Linked DNA regions of Iamia sp. SCSIO 61187. The protein of the gene in region 1 interacts with the protein of each later gene in a pairwise test. Links are inferred from orthologs where the notes say so. Each region holds a gene or a part of one and is shown on either strand. Other genes may lie near its edges.

Evidence for each region.
Region 2: the proteins of dnaE (region 1) and dnaX interact in binary tests that used the Escherichia coli proteins (3 or more experiments, as listed by UniProt). The link is inferred for Iamia sp. SCSIO 61187 from one-to-one orthologs.
Region 3: the proteins of dnaE (region 1) and HC251_RS02450 interact in binary tests that used the Escherichia coli proteins (3 or more experiments, as listed by UniProt). The link is inferred for Iamia sp. SCSIO 61187 from one-to-one orthologs.

The regions. Positions count from the first base shown.
Region 1 is NZ_CP050948.1:2,178,738-2,183,108, reverse strand. What follows is about bases 106-4,330. They hold dnaE (DNA polymerase III subunit alpha), read right to left. Parts: upstream 3,942-4,330; coding sequence 306-3,941; downstream 106-305. Other genes in these bases: HC251_RS10500 (bacterial proteasome activator family protein), read right to left, coding at 4,089-4,330; HC251_RS10510 (hypothetical protein), read right to left, coding at 106-128. Also shown: more of HC251_RS10510, read right to left, coding at 1-105; more of HC251_RS10500, read right to left, coding at 4,331-4,371. UniProt on the Escherichia coli protein: DNA polymerase III is a complex, multichain enzyme responsible for most of the replicative synthesis in bacteria. This DNA polymerase also exhibits 3' to 5' exonuclease activity. The alpha chain is the DNA polymerase catalytic subunit.
Region 2 is NZ_CP050948.1:4,785,661-4,788,779, forward strand. What follows is about bases 101-3,073. They hold dnaX (DNA polymerase III subunit gamma/tau), read right to left. Parts: upstream 2,582-3,073; coding sequence 620-2,581; downstream 101-619. Other genes in these bases: HC251_RS23065 (YbaB/EbfC family nucleoid-associated protein), read right to left, coding at 112-591; HC251_RS23080 (IS256 family transposase), read right to left, coding at 2,930-3,073. Outside these bases: recombination mediator RecR, read right to left, coding at 1-94; more of HC251_RS23080, read right to left, coding at 3,074-3,119. UniProt on the Escherichia coli protein: Part of the beta sliding clamp loading complex, which hydrolyzes ATP to load the beta clamp onto primed DNA to form the DNA replication pre-initiation complex.
Region 3 is NZ_CP050948.1:518,561-521,601, forward strand. Bases 81-2,975 are described here. They hold HC251_RS02450 (pyridoxal phosphate-dependent aminotransferase), read right to left. Parts: upstream 2,170-2,975; coding sequence 991-2,169; downstream 81-990. Other genes in these bases: HC251_RS02440 (nuclear transport factor 2 family protein), read left to right, coding at 81-185; HC251_RS02445 (nitrilase-related carbon-nitrogen hydrolase), read right to left, coding at 182-994; HC251_RS02455 (alpha-ketoglutarate-dependent dioxygenase AlkB), read left to right, coding at 2,318-2,975. Also shown: more of HC251_RS02440, read left to right, coding at 1-80; more of HC251_RS02455, read left to right, coding at 2,976-2,995; HC251_RS02460 (hypothetical protein), read left to right, coding at 2,992-3,041. UniProt on the Escherichia coli protein: Shows aminotransferase activity with methionine and histidine as substrates, and to a lesser extent also with phenylalanine.

The DNA.
Region 1 (4,371 bases):
TCCTCGACGAGCTTCGAGAGCAGGCCGGCCTCGTACGGCCGCGGTCCCGCGGCGCAGAGGTCGGCCATCTCGGCCAGCTCGGCGTCGGAGAGAGCGGTGCAATCCTTGGTGTCGACCTCGATGGCCATGGCGTCGTTCGACCCCCGGGAGCGGGTGCAGTGGGCCTGACAAGTCCAGTCGCCCCAGCCTCCCAGCGCAAACCGAGCCCCTTCTCGGCCCCTCTCGGCCCCTTCTCGGCCGGGCCGGGCGCGCCGGCGCCGGGCGGCGGGGCGGGGGCCGGGCCCGGGGCCGCCCGGAGGGTGCGGTCAGACGCCGGCGAGGGCCCGCTCGGTGACGATGCACTCGGCGCCGAAGAGGGCCCGCAGCTCGCTCACCAGGCCGGCGCCGCGCTCGACCGACCACGCCGTCGGGAGCATCACCACCTGCTCGCCGACGTGGAGGTACACCTTCGAGTCGCCGGGGAACTTGACCAGGACGTCCTTGAGGTCCTTGACCTTGGCGTCGGACAGGACGTGGGGGGCGACCCGGACCCGGAGCGGCGGCGAGTCGGACAGGTCCTCGCACGGGCTGACCTCCATGGCGATCAGCTTGGGCTGGTCGTCGCGGGTGTCGAGCCGGGCCTTCATGGTGACGACGAGGTCGTCGGCCAGCAGGTGGCCGATGGTCTCGAACGTGCGGGGGAACACGGTGACCTCGAGGCTGGCCTCGAGGTCCTCGAGGACGAACACGGCCATGCGGTCGTTGGCCCGGGTGAACTTGTGCTGGAGGCTGGTGATGACGCCCCCGATGTTCACGACCCGCTCCCGCTCGCGCCCGTCGCGACCCCGGGTCACGGGTGGGGCGTCGACCACCTCGCCGGCCTCGACCGCCTCGGCCTGCTCGATGAGCTCGCGGATGGTGATCTCGGTGCGGCGCCGCAGGGCGTCCTCCAGACCCATGATCGGGTGGTCGGACACGTAGAGGCCGAGCATCTCCTTCTCGAAGCGGAGCTTGACGGTCTTGTCGAACTCGCGCTCGGGGATGGCGGGGCGGTCGTCGAACCCGCCGTCGCCGGCTCCCTCCGCCCCCCCGGAGAGCATGGTGTCGAACAGCGACATCACGCCCTGGTCCTCCTGGCGGCGCCGGGACACGGTCATGTCGATGATCGTCTCGTGGACGTCGAGGAGGCCCTGGCGGGGGTGGCCCATCGAGTCGAACCCGCCGGCCTTGATCAGCGACTCGATGGTGCGCTTGTTCAGCACGGCGAGCGGGACGCGGTCGCAGAAGTCGTAGAAGTCCGCGAACGGCCCGTTGGCGTCCCGCTCGGCGACGAGCTGGTCGACCAGGGCGGCGCCCACGTTCCGCACCGCGGACAGGCCGAAGGGGATGACCTCGGTGCCGTCGTCGAGCCGGGCCGGGCCGAAGTCCGCCTTCGACCGGTTGACGTCGGGCACGAGCACCGGGATCTTCGAGGTGCGGCACTCGTTGAGGTAGACCGCCGCCTTGTCGAGGTTGGTCTTGACGCTGGTCAGCAGGGCGGCCAGGTACTCGATGCGGTAGTTCGCCTTGAGGTAGGCGGTCTGGTACGAGACGAACCCGTAGCCGTAGGAGTGCGACTTGTTGAAGGCGTAGTCGGCGAAGTTCTCGATGATGCCGAACAGGTGGACGCCGAGGTCACGGCCGTAGCCGGTGGCCTCGCAGCCGTCGACGAACTTGTGCCGCTCGAGCTCCATCACCTCGCGCTTCTTCTTGCCGCACGCCTTGCGGAGGTTGTCGGCGTCGGCCAGCGAGTACCCGGCGAAGGTCTGGGCGACCCGCATCATCGCCTCCTGGTAGATCATCAGCCCGAAGGTGTCCTCGAGGATCTCCTTGGCGTCGGGGTGGAAGTACTCGACCTCCTTCCGCCCGTTCTTGATGTCGGCGTAGTCGTTGTGCATGTTCACGCCCATGGGACCCGGGCGGTACAGGGCCACGAGGGCGGCGATGTCCTCGAACGACGTCGGCGCCATGCGGCGGAGCAGCAGGCGGAGGCCGCCCCCCTCGAACTGGAACACACCGATCGAGTCGCCCCGGCGGAGCATGGCGTAGGTCGCCTCGTCCTCCAGCGGCGGATCGTCGATGTCGACGTCGATGCCCCGGAAGTCCTTGATGAGGGCCAGGGCGTCGGTGATGACGTCGAGGTTCCGCAGCCCGAGGAAGTCCATCTTGAGGAGCCCCAGCTCCTCGACGTTGTTCATCTCGTACTGGGTGACGACCGGCGCCTCCTCGAGCGTCTGCCCCGGCCCCGGCTTGCGCTGGATCGGCAGGTACTCGGTGAGGGGCTGGTCGGTGATCACCACGGCGGCGGCGTGGATGCCGTCCTGGCGGCGCAGGCCCTCGAGGCTCGTGGCCACGTCGACGACGCGGTGGACCTCGGGGTCCTCCTGATACATCTTCCGCAGCTCGGCGGCCCGCTGGTAGCCGTCGACGAACTTCTCGTGCTGCTCGAGGCAGGCGTAGAGCGGCGTGTCCCGCCCCATCACCAGCGGCGGCATGGCCTTGGCCACCTTGTCGCCGACGGCGTAGGGCAAGCCCAGCACCCGGGCCGCGTCGCGCACCGCGGCCCGGGCCTTGATGGTGGAGAAGGTGACGATCTGGGCGACGTGGTCGCGCCCGTAGCGCTCGGCCGCGTAGCGGATCATCTCGTCCCGGTACCGGGAGTCGAAGTCCATGTCGATGTCGGGCATCGAGATGCGGCTGGGGTTGAGGAAGCGCTCGAACAGCAGGTCGTACTTGATCGGGTCGATGTCGGTGATGCGCAGGCAGTACGCCACCGCGCAGCCGGCGGCGCTGCCCCGCCCGGGGCCGACCCGGATGTCCATGTCCCGGGCGTGCTTGATGAGGTCCCAGGTGATGAGGAAGTAGGCCGAGAACCCCATGTCGTCGATGACCTTGAGCTCGTAGGCGAGCCGTTCGACGACCTTGTCGGGCAGGTCGGCCCCCCACCGCTCCCGGGCCCCGGCGAAGGTGAGCTGCTTGAGGTAGTCGGTGTCCGACGCCACACCCTCCGGCAGCGGGAAGCTGGGGAGCTTGGAGTCGCCGAACTCGATCTCGACGTTGGCCCGCTCGGCCACCCACAGGGTGTTGTCGCAGGCGACCTCCAGGTCGCGGAAGAGGTACCGCATCTCGGCGGCCGACTTCAGGTAGTGGCCCTCGCCCTTGAACTTGAAGCGCTCGTGCTCGCTCTGGCTGATCAGGGCACCGGTCTGGACGCAGAGCAGGGCGTCGTGGCCCTCGGCGTCGGCGGCGTGGGTGTAGTGGCTGTCGTTGGTGGCGAGGAGGGGTGCGCCGATCCGCCTGGCGATCTCGACCAGCTGCGGGTTGGTGCGGTGCTGCTCGGGGATGCCGTGGTCCTGGAGCTCGACGAAGAGGTTGTCGCGCCCGAAGATCTCCTGGAGCCGGGCCGCCTTCTGGAGCGCCGAGGCGTGGTCCCCGGCCAGCAGCGACTGGAGGACGTGCCCGCCCAGGCACCCGGTGGTGGCGATGACGCCCTCGCTGTGGTCGGCGAGGGTCTCCCAGTCGACCTTGGGCTTGCGGTAGTAGCCCTCCATGAAGGCCCGCGACGCAAGCTGGATCAGGTTGCGGTAGCCGGTGTTGTCCTCGGCCAGCAGGGTCAGGTGGTAGTAGGCCTTCTTCCCGCCGTCGCCCTCGCCCCCGGTGTCGTCGACCTTGCCCCGCGTCTGGATCCGCTCGGACCGGTGCTCGTGGGCCATGTAGGCCTCGAACCCGAGGACCGGCGTGATCCCGTGGTCGCGGCACGCCTTGTAGAACGGCAAGACGCCGTACATGTTGCCGTGGTCGGTGATGCCCAGGGCCGGTTGGCCGTCGGCCGCGGCCGCCGCCACCACCTGGTCGATGCGCGAGGCCCCGTCGAGCATCGAGTACTCGGTGTGGGTGTGCAGGTGGGTGAACGAGTCGCCCACGGGGCCTCCTCGGGACCGGTGTCGCCTGGTCCACAGCGCCGTCCACAGGACCCGTCCACAGGCTGTGGACGAATCACATCGCTGTGGTTTGGGACGGTACCACGCGCCCCCGCCCGACCGCACCGGCGGCCGGGCGACGGGCGCCTCCTACAGGTAGGTCCCGGGCCCGGGCTCGCCCAGGGTGCCCGGGCGTCCACCGGGGACGCCGCTGGGGCTGGGCCCGCCCTGGCCGCCGCCCACACCGGGGCCGAGCTGGCGCCGCATGTCCTCGAGCTGGGCCCGGGCCGCCATCTGCTGGGCGAAGAGGGTGGCCTGGATGCCGTGGAAGAGCCCCTCGAGCCAGCCGACCAGCTGGGCCTGGGCGATCCGGAGCTCGGCCTCCGACGGCGGCTCGCCGTTGTCACCGAACGGGATGGCGACCCGGTCGAGC
Region 2 (3,119 bases), 2.6 Mb from region 1 along the record:
GGAAGGCGATGCGCTGGGCCGACTTGGGGCCGATGCCCGGCAGCTTCCCCAGCTCGTCCACCAGGTCCTGCACCGGCCCCGTGTAGACGGCCACCTACTCTCCCGCCTGGCTCACTCGGAGCCGCCCAAGATGCCGCCGAGGCCGCCCATGGCGTCGGCCTGGAGGGCCTGGATGCGGGCGGTGGCGTCGTGGAGGGCGGCGAGGACGAGGTCCTCGAGCAGGGTGACGTCGTCGGGGTCGACGGCGCCGGGGTCGATGGTGACGGACCGGAACTCACCCGAGCCGGTGACGGTCACCTTCACCGCGCCACCCCCGGCGACGCCCTCGAGGACGGTGCGGGCCGCCTCGGCCTGGGCCTCGGCCATCTGCTGCTGCATCTGGGTGGCCTGCTCCATGAGCCCGCCGAGGTCGAGGCCGCCCCCGCCGAGCAGGTCGCCCAGCCCGAAGGGGTCGTCGTCGTCGTCGTCCTCGTCGTCGACGAGGTCGGGCACGGCGACCGGACCGGTCGCCTGGGCGGGGAGCGTCGGGCCGGAGGCGGTGGGGCCGGCGTCGTCGTCCTCGTCGTCGCCGGGAGGTGGGGTGTCGGTCATGGTGCGTCCTCGTTCGGGTCGGGGGAGATCAGGGTTCGACGATCTGGGCGCCGGGGAAGGCCTCGGTCACCCGGTCGACGCCGGTGAGCTGCTGCGCGGGGGCGTCCACCAGCTCGGCGGGGTCGATGGACTCGTCGGCGGCCGGTCCCGGCGGGGCCGACCCGCCGGGTCCGCCCGAGGAGCCGGCGCCGTCGTCGTCGTCGCCCCCGACGACGAGCACCAGCCGGACGGGGCGGCCGGCGGCCTTGGCCACCGCCGCCTCGACCTCGGCCTTCTTCTCCTGGCAGCGGGCGAGGTGGGCCTGGTTGGGCAGGCCGATGGTGACCGAGTCGCCGTCGACGCCGACGACCTGGCCCAGCTTGTAGAGCGCCTTGGTCATGCCCCGGAGCTCGTCGGGCACGACCCGGTCGGCCCACAGCGTGGCCAGGTCGGGCCCGGCCTCGGCGGCGACGGCGGGAGCGGCATCGGGGGTTGCCGCGCCCGGCGATTCCGTCGGCGCCTCGGGCTCGGCGGCCGGCTCGGCGGCGGGCGGCGGGGCGGCGGCGGGCGGGGCCGCGGGCGGACGGCTCGCGGCCGGGCGCGGCGGCGGGGGCGGCGCTTCGGCGGGCGCCCGCCCGGGGCGAGGCGACGAGGACCCGCCCCCGCGCTTGGCCGCCTGGGGGATCGCCGCCCGGGCCGCCTCCCGGGCGCTGGCGGTGCTCAGGGGGGCGGCCGGCTCGGGCTCGGGCGCCGCCGTCGCCGGAGCGGGCGCCGGGGTCGGGGCGGCCGGGGGCGGGGACGCTGCCGCGGCCGGCGACGGGGCCGAGCTCGCCGACGGGCCCGCGGACGCCTCGGCCCCGCCGCGGGTTCCGTCGGGCCCGCCTCCCGTGCGGACGGCGGCCTCGAGCCGGGCGACGCGCCCCGCCAGCTCCTCGAGCGCCTCGCTCCCGCCGTCGCCGCCGGCGCCGGCCGCGGGGGCCGAGCGGGTGATGCGGACCAGCGCCACCTCGAGCGGGATGCGGGGGTCCGGGGCCTGGCGCATGGCGAGGAGCGCCTCGCCGACCTCCTCGAGGGCGCGGGTGACGCTCCGGTCGGTGGTCCGGCCGGCCCAGCCCTCGACCCGCCCCCGGGCGGCGTCGGACAGGTGGCCCAGCGGGCCGCCCATGCGGAGGAGGAACACGTCGCGCAGGTGGGCCAGCAGGGCCTCGCCCAAGATGCGCGGGTCGCGCCCGGCGATGGTGGCGGTGGCGACGGCCGACAGGGCGGCGGCGGTGTCCACGGCCACGACCGCCTCGGCCAGGGCCTCGGCGTGGTCTCCGTCGACGTTGACCCCGCCGGCGGCGGCCTGGTCGAGGTAGGAGAGCGTGTCGCGGGCGGAGCCGCCGCCGGCGCGCAGGACGTGCTCCACCGCGCTGTCGTCGACGTCGAGGCCGGCGTCGGCGATGACCCACCGCACGTGGTCGGCCAGCTCGTCGGCCGGCAGGAGGTGGAACTCGAAGTGCTGGGTCCGGCTGCGGATGGTCGGCAGGACCTTCTGCGGGTCGGTGGTGGCCAGCACGAACACGACGTGGTCGGGGGGCTCCTCCAGCGTCTTCAGCAGGGCGTTGGACGCACCTGCCGACAGCATGTGGACCTCGTCGAGGATGTACACCTTGGTCCGGCCGGGGCTGCCCAGGGCGACCCGCTCGATGAGGGCCCGGACGTCCTCGACCTTGTTGTTGCTGGCGGCGTCGAGCTCCTGGAGGTCGTAGGAGGTCCCGGCCTGCATGGCCACGCACGAGGGGCAGACGCCGCACGGCTCCCCGCCCTGGAGGTCCTCGCAGTTGAGCGCCTTGGCCAGGATCCGGGCCGTCGAGGTCTTGCCCGTGCCCCGGGGCCCGCTGAAGAGGTAGGCGTGGCCGACGCGGTCCTCGGCGACAGCGGCGCGGAGGGCGCCGACGACGGTGTCCTGGCCGCGCACCTCGGAGAACCGCTGCGGGCGGTAGCGGCGGTAGAGCGACTGGTGGGCCATCGGCGGCGACTCTACCGAGGCGGGCCCACCGCTGGTCCCGCCCTCGGGTGAGGTCGGGGCCCGACGAGAAGGGCCCGCCCCCGCAGGTGGCGGCCAGGTGATCTGCGGCGCACCCGGCGGTCCGCTGAGAGCTGCTGCCTTCCGGCCCTGACTCGGTTCACGGCGCCTGGTCGCACAGGACCCGGCCGCCCCTGCGGGGGCGGGCGAGGTGGTCAGGGTAGCGGGCGCGCCGGCCTTCGTCACCGCAAGGCCCCCCGTCTACCCACGCCACTCGGCTGACGGTTGGCGTCCCGCGAGGTGGTGTAGGTCGGCGTCGGTCTGGTCCTCGACGCTGGCTATCAGTGTGGCTCAGGCGGTGATGGCCAGGGGCGGCTCCTCGGGATCGGTCGTGTCGGCGGTGGCGTAGAGCTTGGCCATGGAGGCTTCTGAGAGGTAGCGGCGTTCGGCGACGGCCCATTCGTCGTGGGTCTCGACGACCACGGCGGTGATGAGCCGGGCGACCGATGCGTCGTTGGGGAAGATCCCGACGACGTTGGTG
Region 3 (3,041 bases), 1.7 Mb from region 1 along the record:
GCTCCAGCAGCGTGGAGGTGCACGACGCCATCGTCGACGGCTCGACCGTCGCCGCCCGCTACACCATGCGCGTCGGCCGCCGGAAGGGGCCCGACGTCGTCGTCGAGGTCGTCATGCTCGGCCACCTGGCGCCCGACGGGCGCCTCCGTCGGATCGACCAGCTCACCCGGTCGCTGGACCCCTAGCCCCGGCGGTCGGGGAGGAACCGGAAGCGGTCCCGGACGTCGGCCACCCGGGCGGCGGAGACGTCGGCCAGCAGGATCGACTCACCCCCGGCGGCCGAGGCCAGCACCTCGCCGGTCGGGTCGATGATGCAGCTGTCGCCTGAGTAGTCGAGCCCTCCGCCGGAGCCCACCCGGTTCACGCCGACGACGTAGGCCTGGTCCTCGATGGCCCGGGCCCGCAGGAGCGTGGTCCAGTGCTGGCGCCGGGTCTCGGGCCAGTTGGCCGGGAACAGGTACACGTCGGTGTCCCGGGCGACCTGCCACATCTCGTCGGCGAAGCGCAGGTCGTAGCAGACGAACAGGCTGAGCCGGAGGCCCTCGACCTCGACCGTCACCAGGTCCGTGCCGGCCCGGAAGTAGCGGTCCTCGCCGGCGAAGGTGAAGGGGTGGACCTTGCGGTACCGGTGCGTCGTGCCGTCGGGGCCGGCGAGGACGAAGGAGTTGTACGGCCGGCGGTCGTCGTCGGGGGCGTCGGCCGGGACCTCGGGGCACGAGCCGCCGACCCACACCCCGTGGGTGCGGGCCGCGTCGAGGAGGAACCGCGACGACGGGCCGCCCTCGGGCTCGCCCAGGTCGGGCTCCTTCACCGCGAACCCGGTCGAGAAGGTCTCGCTCAGGAGCACGAGGCCGGCCCCGGCGCCGGCCGCCGCCGCGACCAGGGGCCCGAGGTGCGCGAAGTTGGCCTCGCGGTCGTTCCAGGCGATGTCGTGCTGGACGGCGGCGATGCGCACGTGCCCCTCGGGGACGGAGGGCCCGGTCGGCGCGGTCATGGGGCCAACGTAGCGAGGCGACGGCAGGCCTCGTCGAGGACGTCGTCCTGCTTGCAGCAGGCGAAGCGGACCAGGTGGCGGCCGTTCTCGGGGCGGGCGTAGAAGACCTCGTTCGGGACGGCCACCACCCCGCAGAGCGCGGGGAGCTCCCGGCACAGGGCCATGCCGTCGCCGTCGGGGCGCACCGGGCGGACGTCGACGGTGGTGAAGTACGTCGCCTGCGGGTCGACCACGGCGAACCCGGCGGCGCGCAGCCCCTCACCGAGGCGCGCCGCCTTGGCCGCCATGGCCGGTCCGAGCCCGGCGAAGAAGGCGTCGTCGAGGCGCAGGCCGGTGGCGATGGCGGGCTGGAACGGACCGCCGCTCACGTAGGTCAGGAACTGCTTGGCGGCCCGGGTGGCGGCCACCAGCGGTGCCGGCCCGCACGCCCACCCGATCTTCCAGCCCGTGGTGCTGAAGGTCTTGCCCCCGGAGCTGATGGTCAGCGTCCGGTCGGTCATGCCCGGGAGGGTCGCCATGGGGAGGTGCACGGCGCCCGGGAACACCAGGTGCTCGTAGACCTCGTCGGTCACCACGATCAGGTCGTGCTCGACGGCCACCTCGGCGAGGACCGCCATCTCGTCGGCGTCGAACACCTTCCCCGTCGGGTTGTGCGGCGTGTTGAGCAGGAGGACCTTCGTGCGCGGCGTCACAGCGGCTCGCAGCTCTGCGGGATCGAACCGGTACGTCCCGTCCGTGGCGGGGGCGAGCAGCACGGGCGCGACCCGGGCCCCGGCGAGGGCGATGACGGCGGCGTAGCTGTCGAACATGGGCTCGAAGGTGACGACCTCGTCGCCGGCGTCGAGCATCCCGAGCAGGGCACCGGCCAGGGCCTCGGTGGCGCCGGTGGTCACCAGCACCTCGGTGTCGGGGTCGAGCTCGATGCCGTAGAAGCGGGCCTGGTGCTCGGCGACGGCGGTCCGCAGCTCGGGCGTCCCGGGCCCCGGCGGGTACTGGTTGGCGCCGCCGCGGATGGCGGCCACGGCGGCGTCGAGCACCGCCGGCGGCCCGTCGGTGTCGGGGAAGCCCTGGCCCAGGTTGATGGCGCCGGTCTCGGTGGCGAGGGCCGACATCTCGGCGAAGATCGTCGTCCCGAACCCGGCCAGCCTCGTCGTCAGCGGCTCCCGTGCGGACATCGTCGGGAGGCTACGCACCCGCACCGCCGCGGGCCGGCGTCCCCGCGGTTCTTGGTACGGATCGTGGGCTGGTGGGGCGTGATCGGTACCAGGAACGGGCTGACGGGCGGCCGTGCCGGCCGTGCGTCGGGGTCGTAGCGTTGGGACCGTGGACGAGGTCACGACGACGGGGACGACGACCTCGACGCTGCGGCGCGACGTGCGCTTCGAGCGGACGTGGCTCGACGAGGCGTCCTGGGTCGACGTGGCCCGCGGGGTCGTCACCGAGCCCGACGACCTCGTCGGTGCCCTCACCGAGAACCTGGCGTGGGGCGACGGCCAGGTCTTCCGCTACGACCACTGGGTCGACGTGCCCCGTCTGGGCGCCGGCTACCCGCTCGACCGGCCGCCGCACCCGGTGCTGCACGACGTGCACCGAGCGCTCCAGCACCGGTACGGCGTGCGCTTCGCCGCCCCCGCGGTGGCCTGGTACCGCGACGAGCGCGACAGCGTCGCCTTCCACCGCGACCGCGACATGAAGTGGCTCGACGACACGCGGATCGCCCTGCTCGTCGTGGGTGACCGCCGCCCGTTCGTGCTGCGGCCCCGGAGCAACCGCTACGCCCACGACCTCCCCGACCGGGGCGCGGTGGTCGACCTCGCCCCCGGGCAGGGCGACCTCCTGGTCATGGGCGGAGCCTGCCAGGCCCGGTGGGAGCACGCCGTCCCCAAGGTCGCCCACCGGGTCGGCCCCCGCCTGTCGGTGCAGTGGCGCTGGACGTCCCGCACCGGCCGGCAGGAGGTGGGCGGGTCCTTCGGCGACCCGGTCCACTTCAGCTCCCGGTGACCTGGCGCCGCGTCGTCGAGAGCCTGTGGGGGGGCACCGAGCGCAC